Linked DNA regions of Variovorax paradoxus. The protein of the gene in region 2 interacts with the protein of the main gene of each other region in a pairwise test. Links are inferred from orthologs where the notes say so. Each region holds a gene or a part of one and is shown on either strand. Other genes may lie near its edges.

What was found. The genes of interacting proteins can lie anywhere in the genome.
Region 1: the proteins of purT (region 2) and GOQ09_RS08015 interact in binary tests that used the Escherichia coli proteins (3 or more experiments, as listed by UniProt). The link is inferred for Variovorax paradoxus from one-to-one orthologs.

The regions. Positions count from the first base shown.
Region 1 is NZ_CP046622.1:1,717,028-1,721,971, forward strand. What follows is about bases 1,533-4,365. They hold GOQ09_RS08015 (polyprenyl synthetase family protein), read left to right. Parts: upstream 1,533-2,408; coding sequence 2,409-3,323; downstream 3,324-4,365. Other genes in these bases: GOQ09_RS08005 (aromatic ring-hydroxylating oxygenase subunit alpha), read right to left, coding at 1,533-1,864; xseB (exodeoxyribonuclease VII small subunit), read left to right, coding at 2,146-2,412; dxs (1-deoxy-D-xylulose-5-phosphate synthase), read left to right, coding at 3,363-4,365. Also shown: GOQ09_RS08000 (DMT family transporter), read right to left, coding at 1-699; more of GOQ09_RS08005, read right to left, coding at 722-1,532; more of dxs, read left to right, coding at 4,366-4,944.
Region 2 is NZ_CP046622.1:5,199,345-5,204,265, reverse strand. What follows is about bases 1,081-3,890. They hold purT (formate-dependent phosphoribosylglycinamide formyltransferase), read left to right. Parts: upstream 1,081-1,789; coding sequence 1,790-2,992; downstream 2,993-3,890. Other genes in these bases: GOQ09_RS24285 (alpha/beta hydrolase), read left to right, coding at 3,106-3,890; GOQ09_RS24295 (3-hydroxybutyryl-CoA dehydrogenase), read right to left, coding at 1,081-1,608. Also shown: GOQ09_RS24300 (crotonase/enoyl-CoA hydratase family protein), read right to left, coding at 1-723; more of GOQ09_RS24295, read right to left, coding at 760-1,080; more of GOQ09_RS24285, read left to right, coding at 3,891-4,050; GOQ09_RS24280 (helix-turn-helix transcriptional regulator), read left to right, coding at 4,161-4,921. UniProt on the Escherichia coli protein: Involved in the de novo purine biosynthesis. Catalyzes the transfer of formate to 5-phospho-ribosyl-glycinamide (GAR), producing 5-phospho-ribosyl-N-formylglycinamide (FGAR). Formate is provided by PurU via hydrolysis of 10-formyl-tetrahydrofolate.

The DNA of each region.
Region 1 (4,944 bases), 3.5 Mb from region 2 along the record:
CGTCATGCAAAGCTGCCCGAGGGCGGCCAGGAGGCCGATCGGCAGCAGCCACAGCGCATGCAGCCACGTCCACGAATCGCCACCCGAAAAACCGGTCGCGGCCGTGGCAAAGACGCCGGCCACGGCAGAGCCGACCGCGAAATAGAACACCGTGCGCAGTTCGGGCTCGCCGATGCGCGAGAGCGCCACCACCTGCATGTAGGCGAATGCGGCCGTGAGGCCCGACAGCAGGCCGAGAAGTCCTGCGAAGCCCTGGCTCGCATCCACGCTGGGCTTGAGCATGAGCACCACGCCCACAAAGCCGGCGAGCACCGTCAGCGCGAGCGTGCCCTGCAGCGGCGGCCGATCGACACGGCCATCGCGCCCGGGCACCGGCACCCAGGCCAGCAGCGTGCCGCCGACCAGGAAGGCCGCGATCCACACGCTGCTCATGTAGTTGAGCGTGACGGCCGTGGCCAGCGGCATGTGGGCAATGGCATAGAACCAGGCGCCGAGCGACACCACGCCGATGATGCTGCGCCACGCATGCATGCCGGGATAGCGGGTGCCGAGGGAAACGCCGCGGTTTCGCGCCAGCAGCCACAAAAAGACGATGCCGATCAGGCCGCGGCCGAGCACCATCTCCCCGCTGTTGAACCAGGCCGACGCCACCTTGACCACCACGCTCATGGTGGCGAACAAGAAGGCGCCAAGCACCATCCAGAGTGCTTGCACTGTTCGCTCAGGCGTTCTGCTGCATCGCGCTGCGGTACCACTCGTGGAACTGCTGCATGCCGTCTTCCATCGGGCTCTGGTAGGGGCCGCTCTCGTCGTCGCCGCGCAGCATCAGCGCGCGGCGGCCGGCGTCCATGCGCTCGGCAATCTCGTCGTCTTCCACGCAGGTTTCCATGTAAGCGGCCTGCTGCGCTTCGACGAATTCGCGCTCGAAGGCGACGATTTCCTCGGGGTAGAAAAACTCCACCATGTTGAGCGTCTTGGTGGGGCTCACCGGGTGCAGCGTCGACACCGTGAGCACGTGCGGATACCACTCGACCATCACGTGCGGGTAGTAGGTGAGCCAGATCGCTCCGTACTTCGGCGGCTTGCCCTCGCGGTACTTGAGCAGCTGCTCTTGCCACTTTTGATAGATGGGGCTGCCCGCGCGGCCGAGCCGGTTGGCCACGCCCACGGTCTGCACCGAAAAGTTGCGGTTGAACTCCCAGCGCAGGTCGTCGCAGGTCACGAAGCTGCCGAGGCCCGGGTGGAACGGACCGACGTGGTAGTCCTCCAGGTAGACCTCGATGAAGGTCTTCCAGTTGTAGTTGCACTCGTGCAGCTCGACGCGGTCGAGCGCATAGCCCGTGAAGTCCAGGTCGGCGCGCGGGCCGAGATCGGCCATGTCGGCCGCCACGTCGCGCCCCACACCGCTTGCGCCGCGCTCGAACAAAAGGCCGTTCCACTCCGTGAGCGGATAGTTGTGCAGGTTGAGGCAGGGGTCGTGGTCGAAATGCGGCGCGCCGATCAGCGTGCCCGTGGTGCGCGGGTCGCTTGCGGCGTAGGTCCAGCGGTGCAGCGGGCAGACGATGTTGCCGCCGGTCTGATTGTCGAGCTGGCCGCGGCCTTGCAGGATGAGCGCCTGCCGGTGGCGGCACACGTTGGAAATGAGCTCCACGCCCTTGGGCGTGTGCACCAGCGCGCGGCCCTGGTGCTCTTGCGGCAGCGTGTGGAAGTCGCCGAGCTCTGGCACCGCCAGGCGGTGGCCCACGTAGCGCGGGCCCTGCGCGAACAGCGTTTGCATTTCGCGCGCGTAAAGCGACTCGTCGAAGTACGCGGAAACTGGAAGTTGGCTCGTGGCCTGCTGCAGTTGAAGACTTAAATCAGACATGGAGGACCTGACCAAGCTCCCCACAGGGAGAAAAAGAGAAAAACGGAAGGCGCCGTCTGGGAAGGCAACGGCCCGAGAGTTGTGCCGGCGCGGCCGGCAGGGGAACACGCGATTGTACCCAAGGGGGCACCGCGGTGCCCGCAGCCTTTCGTATGCCATTGCGGGGAATCCGGAACCGCGCCGTCCGCTCATCGGTGCGCCCTTTGCCGGGCGCTCCGGGGGCACCCGCGGCCATTCGGTTCCCCGCCCTAAAATGCCCGATTTCATACTTGTCCTCTCGCATGCCCAAGGTCCCTTCTTCCGCCGCCTCCAGCCCGGCGCCCACGCCCGACACCGGGCCGCTGCCGGCCAGCTACGAAGCCGGGCTCCAGGAGTTGGAACAATTGGTTGCAGAGCTCGAGTCGGGCCAACTGCCGCTCGACCAGTTGCTTGGCAGCTACCAGCGCGGTGCCGCGCTGCTCGCCTTCTGTCGCGAGAAGCTCCAGGCGGTCGAAGACCAGATCAAGGTGCTGGACGCGGGCAGCCTCAAGCCCTGGACCGCCGAATGAGCGCCGCTGTGGCCGATTGGGACGCCGCCCGGCTGGCAGGCTGGAGCGAGCCGCATCTGGCGCGTGTCGAAGCCGCGCTGTCGCGCTGGGTCGGCGTCGATGCACCGGTGCTGCTCGGCGATGCCATGCGCTATGCCGTGCTCGACGGCGGCAAGCGGCTGCGGCCTTTGCTGGTGCTGGCCGCGAGCGAGGCAGTGGGCGGCAATGCGGCTGCGGCGCTGCGCGCGGCCTGCGCCACCGAACTCATCCATGCCTACTCGCTGGTGCACGACGACCTGCCGAGCATGGACAACGACGTGCTGCGGCGGGGCAAGCCGACGGTGCACGTGAAATTCGGTGAGGCCGATGCACTCCTGGCCGGCGACGCCCTGCAGGCACTGGCCTTCGAACTGCTCACGCCCGAAGGCGATGAGATTCCCGCAGTCACACAGGCCACGCTGTGCCGCCTGCTTGCGCGTGCCGCGGGCAGCCAGGGCATGGCCGGCGGGCAGGCGATCGACCTTGCCAGCGTGGGCTTGGCCCTGAACGAAGCGCAGTTGCGTGAAATGCACCGCCTGAAGACCGGCGCGCTGCTGCAGGGCAGCGTCGAAATGGGTGCGGCCTGCGCTGCCAGCGTGGCGCCCGCCGCACTGGCCGCCCTGCGCGACTACGGCGCGGCCATCGGCCTGGCGTTCCAGGTGGTGGACGACATTCTCGACGTGACCGCCGATTCGGAAACTCTCGGCAAGACGGCCGGCAAGGACGCGGCCGCGGACAAGCCCACTTATGTCTCGCTGTGGGGCCTCGACGGCGCGCGTGCGCAGGCAAAACAGCTGCTTGCCGAATCGCTCGCTGCGCTCGAGCGCAGCGGCCTGGCCGAGACCGCGGCACTGCGCGCGCTGGCCCACATGGTCGTCGACCGCGACCGATGAACTGCTGAACAGATGGACAAGAAGAACCACGACGCTCCCATGGCCCCGCTGCTTCCCACGCTCCACGATCCCTCGCCCATCCGCCAGTTCGACCGGGCCCAGCTCAAGCAGCTGTCCGACGAAGTGCGCGCCTGCGTGCTCGACAACGTTTCGCGCACCGGCGGGCACCTGAGTTCCAATCTGGGAACGGTGGAGCTCACGGTCGCGCTGCACCATGTGTTCAACACGCCGCACGACCGGCTGGTGTGGGACGTGGGCCACCAGACCTATCCGCACAAGATCCTCACGGGCCGGCGCGAGCGCATGCCCACGCTGCGGCAGATCGGCGGCATCTCGGGCTTTCCGCAGCGAAGCGAGAGCGAGTACGACACCTTCGGCACCGCGCACTCGTCCACCAGCATCTCGGCCGCGCTGGGCATGGCCATGGCCGCCAAGCAAAAGGGCGAAGACCGCCATGCGGTGGCCATCATCGGCGACGGCGCGCTCACCGCGGGCATGGCCTTCGAGGCGCTCAACAACGCCGGCGTGTGCGACTGCAAGCTGCTGGTGATCCTGAACGACAACGACATGTCGATCAGCCCGCCGGTCGGCGCGCTCAACCGCTACCTTGCGCAGCTGATGAGTGGCAACTTCTACGCCGCAGCCAAGAACGTGGGCAAGAGCGTGCTGCGCGCCGCGCCGCCGCTGTTCGAGCTGGCCAAGCGCTTCGAGCAGCATGCCAAGGGCATGGTGGTTCCGGCCACGCTGTTCGAGCAGTTCGGCTTCAACTACGTGGGCCCCATCGACGGGCACGACATCGATTCGCTGGTGCCCACGCTCGAGAACCTCAAGCACCTGGACGGCCCGCAGTTCCTGCACGTGGTCACCAAGAAGGGGCAGGGCTACAAGCTGGCCGAAGCCGACCCGGTGGCCTATCACGGCCCCGGCAAGTTCGATCCTCAGGTGGGGCTGGTCAAGCCCGCCGCCGTGGCCAAGCAGACATTCACGCAGGTCTTCGGCCAGTGGCTGTGCGACATGGCGGCGCATGACGGCCGCCTGGTGGGCATCACGCCCGCCATGCGCGAAGGCTCGGGGCTGGTCGAGTTCGAGCAGCGCTTTCCCGACCGCTACTATGACGTCGGCATTGCCGAGCAGCATGCCGTGACCTTTGCGGCCGGCCTTGCATGCGAAGGCCTGAAGCCGGTGGTCGCCATCTATTCGACCTTTCTGCAGCGCGCCTACGACCAGCTGATTCATGACGTGGCAATCCAGAACCTGCCCGTGGTGTTTGCGCTCGACCGCGCGGGCCTGGTGGGTGCCGATGGCGCCACGCATGCGGGCGCGTACGACATCCCGTTCCTGCGCTGCATTCCCAACATGAGCATTGCGTGCCCGGCCGACGAACGCGAATGCCGGCAGCTGCTGTCGAGCGCCTACGAACAGAACCATCCGGTAGCGGTGCGCTATCCGCGCGGAGCGGGCGCCGGCGTCACGCCGCACCTGGCGCTCGATGCGCTGCCGTTCGGCAAGGGCGAAGTGCGCCGCGAAGGCAAGCGCATTGCCATCCTCGCGTTCGGCACCTTGCTGTACCCCGCGCTCACGGCAGCCGAATCGCTCGACGCCACGGTGGTCAACATGCGCT
Region 2 (4,921 bases):
CGACACAGCCGCGAGCGGCCCTTGCTCCACGGCCTTGATCACGTTGAGCCGGGTGGCCACCACCGCGAGCGGCGCCTGCGCCGCAATGCGCTGCGCAATGGCCAGCGCCGCGTCGAGCTCCTGCCCCGCGGGCACCACCTTCTGCACGAAGTTGAGGCGATAGGCCTCGGCACTGTCGAACTCGTCGGCCGTGAGCAGGTGCAGCATGGCATTGCCCACGCCCGCGCGCTCGGCCATGCGCAGCGTGGCGCCGCCCGTGGCCATGATCCCGCGCTGCACTTCCATCTGCGAGAAGCGGCAGTTGTCGGCTGCCACCACGATGTCCGCGCCCAGCATCAGCTCGATGCCCACCGTGAAGCAGATGCCCTTCACCGCCGCCACCATCGGCTTGGTGCGGCGGCGGTAGCCGGGCAGGCCGAAGTCGTGCGGTTCCACCAGTCCGGCGGGAATCGCCTTCTCGCCGCGCTTCATGTACTCGGTGACGGCCGGCAGGTCCAGGCCCGCTGTGAAGTGGTCGCCGAAGGCATGCAGCACTCCCACGCGCAGGTCGGGGTTGTCGTCCAGCCGGGTGTAGGCCTCGGCCAGTTGCTTGAACATCGGCGGCGTCCAGCCGTTGCGCTTGGCGGGGCGGTTGATGCCGATCAGCAGCACATGGTCGATGACCTGCGTGTCGATGCAGCCTTCGGCGGGCGGGGTGGTCGGAGTGATGGGCGTGGCGGTCATGGTGCTTGTCTCCTTGTTCTTGTGTTCTTGCTGCGCTCAATACTTGTAGACGCCGCGTCCCGTCTTGCGTCCGAGTTGGCCGGCCGCAACCATTTCTTTGAGCAGCGGGCACGGACGGTACTTGGAGTCGCCGAACTGCTCGAGGTAGACCTCCATCACGGCCAGGCATACATCCAGGCCGATCATGTCGGCCAGCGCCAGCGGGCCGATGGGCTGGTTGCAGCCCAGCTTCATGCCGGCGTCGATGTCTTCGGCCGTGGCGATGCCTTCGGAAAGAACGAAGAACGCCTCGTTGATCATCGGCACCAGGATGCGGTTGACCACGAAGCCCGGCGCGTTCTTGACCGTGATGGGCGACTTGCCCAGCTTCTCGGCCAGCGCCTTCACGGCGTCATGCGTGGCGTCGCTCGTGAGGTAGCCGCGGATCAGCTCCACCAGCGCCATCATCGGCACCGGGTTGAAGAAGTGCATGCCAATGAAGCGGTCGGCGCGCGAGGTGGCGGCCGCGAGCTGGGTGATGGAGATCGACGAGGTGTTCGAAGCGATGATCACCTCGGGCGCCAGCATCTCGTCGACCTGCTTCAGGATCTTGAGCTTGAGCGCATGGTTCTCGGTGGCGGCCTCGATCACGAGCTGAGCGCTTTTCAGGTCGTCGTAATTGGTCGAGCCCTTGATCAGCGCAAGCGCCGCGGTCTTCTGCTCGGTCGTGAGCTTTTCTTTCTTGATCAGCCGGTCGAGGCTGCCCGAGACGGTGGCAAGGCCCTTGTCGACCGCCGCCTGGGCAATGTCGACCATCACCACATTGACGCCGGCCACCGCGCAGGCCTGCGCAATGCCATTGCCCATCGTTCCGGCGCCGATGATGCCGACGGTCTGGATCGTCATGAGAAAACTCCTTGGATAAGAACAAAACTGGACAGGGGCGGGTGGGGCGAAGGCCGCCACCGCTGCAGGAGATCGATTGTGAAGCAGCCCCGCCGGGCCGCTGTTGCCGCGAGTGACACGGCCGTCGCCGGTGGCTTACAGTGCTGCGATCGCTTTTTCCTTTCTCTTTTTCGACCCGACCATGACCACCCTCGGCACCCCCCTTTCCCCCTCGGCCACCCGCGTGATGCTGCTCGGCTCCGGCGAGCTCGGCAAGGAGGTGCTGATCGCCCTGCAGCGCCTCGGCGTCGAAACCATTGCGGTCGACCGCTACGAGAACGCGCCCGGCCAGCAGGTGGCGCACCATGCGCGCACCGTCACCATGAGCGACCCCGAGCAGCTCAAGGCGCTGATAGAGGCCGAGAAGCCCATGCTCGTGGTGCCCGAGATCGAGGCCATTGCCACGCCGATGCTGCAGCAGCTCGAAGACGCCGGCGTGGTGCGGGTGATTCCCACCGCGCGCGCCGCCCGCCTCACGATGGACCGCGAAGGCATCCGCCGCCTGGCCGCCGAAACGCTGGGCGTGCCCACCAGCCCCTACAAGTTCTGCGATTCGCTGGCCGAGCTGCAGGCGGCCATCGACGCCGGCATTGGGTACCCCTGCATCGTGAAGCCAGTGATGAGCAGTTCGGGCAAAGGCCAGAGCAAGATCGACGGCCCGGCCGACGTGCAGAAAGCCTGGGACTACGCCATGGCCGGCGGCCGCGTGAGCCACGGCCGGGTGATCGTCGAAGGCTTTATCGACTTCGACTACGAGATCACGCTGCTCACCGTTCGCGCCAGGGACGCAGCCGGTGCGGTGCAGACGCAGTTCTGCGAGCCCATCGGCCATGTGCAGGTGAGCGGTGACTATGTCGAAAGCTGGCAGCCGCACCCCATGGCGCCCGCCGCATTGCAAAAGGCGCAGCAGATCGCGCAGGCCGTCACGGCCGACCTCGGCGGCCAGGGGCTCTTCGGCGTCGAGCTGTTCGTGAAGGGCGACGAGGTCTGGTTCAGTGAAGTGAGCCCGCGCCCGCACGACACCGGCATGGTGACGATGGCCACGCAATGGCAGAACGAGTTCGAGCTGCATGCGCGCGCGATCCTCGGCCTGCCGGTGGACACGTCGCTCAAGAGCCCGGGTGCCAGCGCGGTGATCTACGGCGGTGTCGATGCGACCGGCATTGCCTTCGACGGAGTGGCCGAGGCGCTGCAGGTGCCCGGCAGCGACATCCGCCTGTTCGGCAAGCCCGAGAGCTTTGCCAAGCGCCGCATGGGCGTGGCGCTCGCGCATGCGGGCGATGTGGACACCGCGCGCGTCAACGCCAAGGAAGCCGCTTCGCGGGTGAAGCCGCGCAAAGCCTGAGCGGCCGTTGCGCAAGTAAGCAAGCACAGCCAGTTTTCGCAAGCCGCGCTCGGGCCGCGCGGGCATCGTGCACAGGAGACCGGGCGAACACCGCCCGGCCCACCGGAGACACCATGCTGCACCCCCAGGCCCGCGCCTTGCTCGACTTCATCGAGGCGCGCGGCATCCCGCCGACCCACACGCTTTCGCCGGCCGAGGCGCGCGCGTTCTATCGCGACCGGCGCGCCGCCACCCAACCCGAAGCCCCGCAAGTCGCCCAGGTTCGCGACCTGAAAGCCGAAGGTCCGCACGGCGCCATCGCGGTGCGCCTCTATCGCCCGCTGGGTGCCGCGGCCGATGCGGCGCTTCCGGTTCTCGTGTACTTCCACGGCGGCGGCTGGGTCATTGGCGACCTCGACACGCATGACGTGCTGTGCCGCTCTCTCGCCAACGGCGCGGGCTGCGCGGTCGCGTCGATCGACTACCGCATGGGCCCGGAGCACCGCTTTCCGGCCGCCGTGGACGACGTGCTGGCCGCCACCCGCTGGGTGCAACGCGAGGCCGCCTCGCTCAGCCTCGATGCAGGCCGGCTCGCGGTGGGCGGCGACAGCGCGGGCGGCAACCTTGCGGCGGTGGCGGCCATTGCCGCGCGCGATGCCGGCGACCTGCCCATCGCCTTCCAGCTGCTGATCTATCCCGCCACCGACATGCGCCGCGGCCATCCCTCGCACCAGGCCAACGGCCAGGGCTACCTGCTGACCAGCGACACGATGACGTACTTCCACGACCACTACATCGACGACGCCCGGCACGACCTCGACTGGCGCGCGTCCCCGTTGCTGCACGCCGATCTCTCGGGCCTGCCGCCCGCGCTGGTGCTTACCGCCGGCTACGACCCGCTGCGCGACGAAGGCATGGCCTACGCGGAGGCGCTGACCGCCGCCGGCAATCGCGCCGCGTACGTCTGCTTCGAGCGCCAGATCCATGGCTTCATCACCATGGGCAAGGTGCTCGACGAGGCCGGCACGGCCATCGCGCTGTGCACCGCCGAACTCCGCCGCGCGCTTGCGTTGGCCTAGGGAAAGTCCCCGCGCAAATGAACGCCGCGCCGCCGGCCCTCGCCGCTACGATCCTGCCAACGCAGTGCCGGCCCTTGGCCAACGGCGGCCCGATGCAGGAGACAGACACCATGCAGCGAACGAAGACGGCGCCGCCGGCAAGCGGCGGCGCGCAGAGCGGGGAGCGCCTGATGTGGCTCACGCACCAGCGCGTGTTCTACGCCGGGCTGCTCGGCGCGGCGGCCGAACGCACCATGGGCGGGTACGGCGTGTACGTGTCGCCCGCGGGCGCGCCGCCCAACCGCCTGCGCATCGGCGGAGGCGCCTGGCAGACCGGCGAACTGCTGGTGGTGCCGCCGCAAGTGCCGCACCGCGTCGAAAGCGCACACCCGCTCATCTTCAATCTGCTGATCGAATCGGAATCCGTCGATCCCGCGCGCCTGCCTGGTTACCTGCAGCACTGCGGTCCGGTGGATGCGCCCGCGTTCGTGCAGCGCATGCGCGCTGCGCACACCCATTTGCTCGCGCTCTCGGGCCGCCAAAGCTTCGAAGGGCTGGAGTTCGACCGCCTGTTCTTCGGCGATGCGCTGGCGCCGCGCGCACTCGATCCGCGCATCCGCAAGGTCATCGACACCATCAACGCAGACCCCGCAGCACCCACTTCGGCCGAAGACTGCGCGGCGTCGGTGCATCTGTCTTTCTCGCGCTTCCTGCACTTGTTCAAGCAGGAAACGGGCACGGCGTTTCGCGCCTTCCGGGCCTGGAAACGCGCGCGAAGCCTGCTGCGCTACGTGCGCCAGACCAGCACGCTGACAGACATTGCGCTGGACACAGGCTACCCCGATTCGACGCACTTCAGCCATTCGATACGCCAGGTCTACGGGCTCAAGCC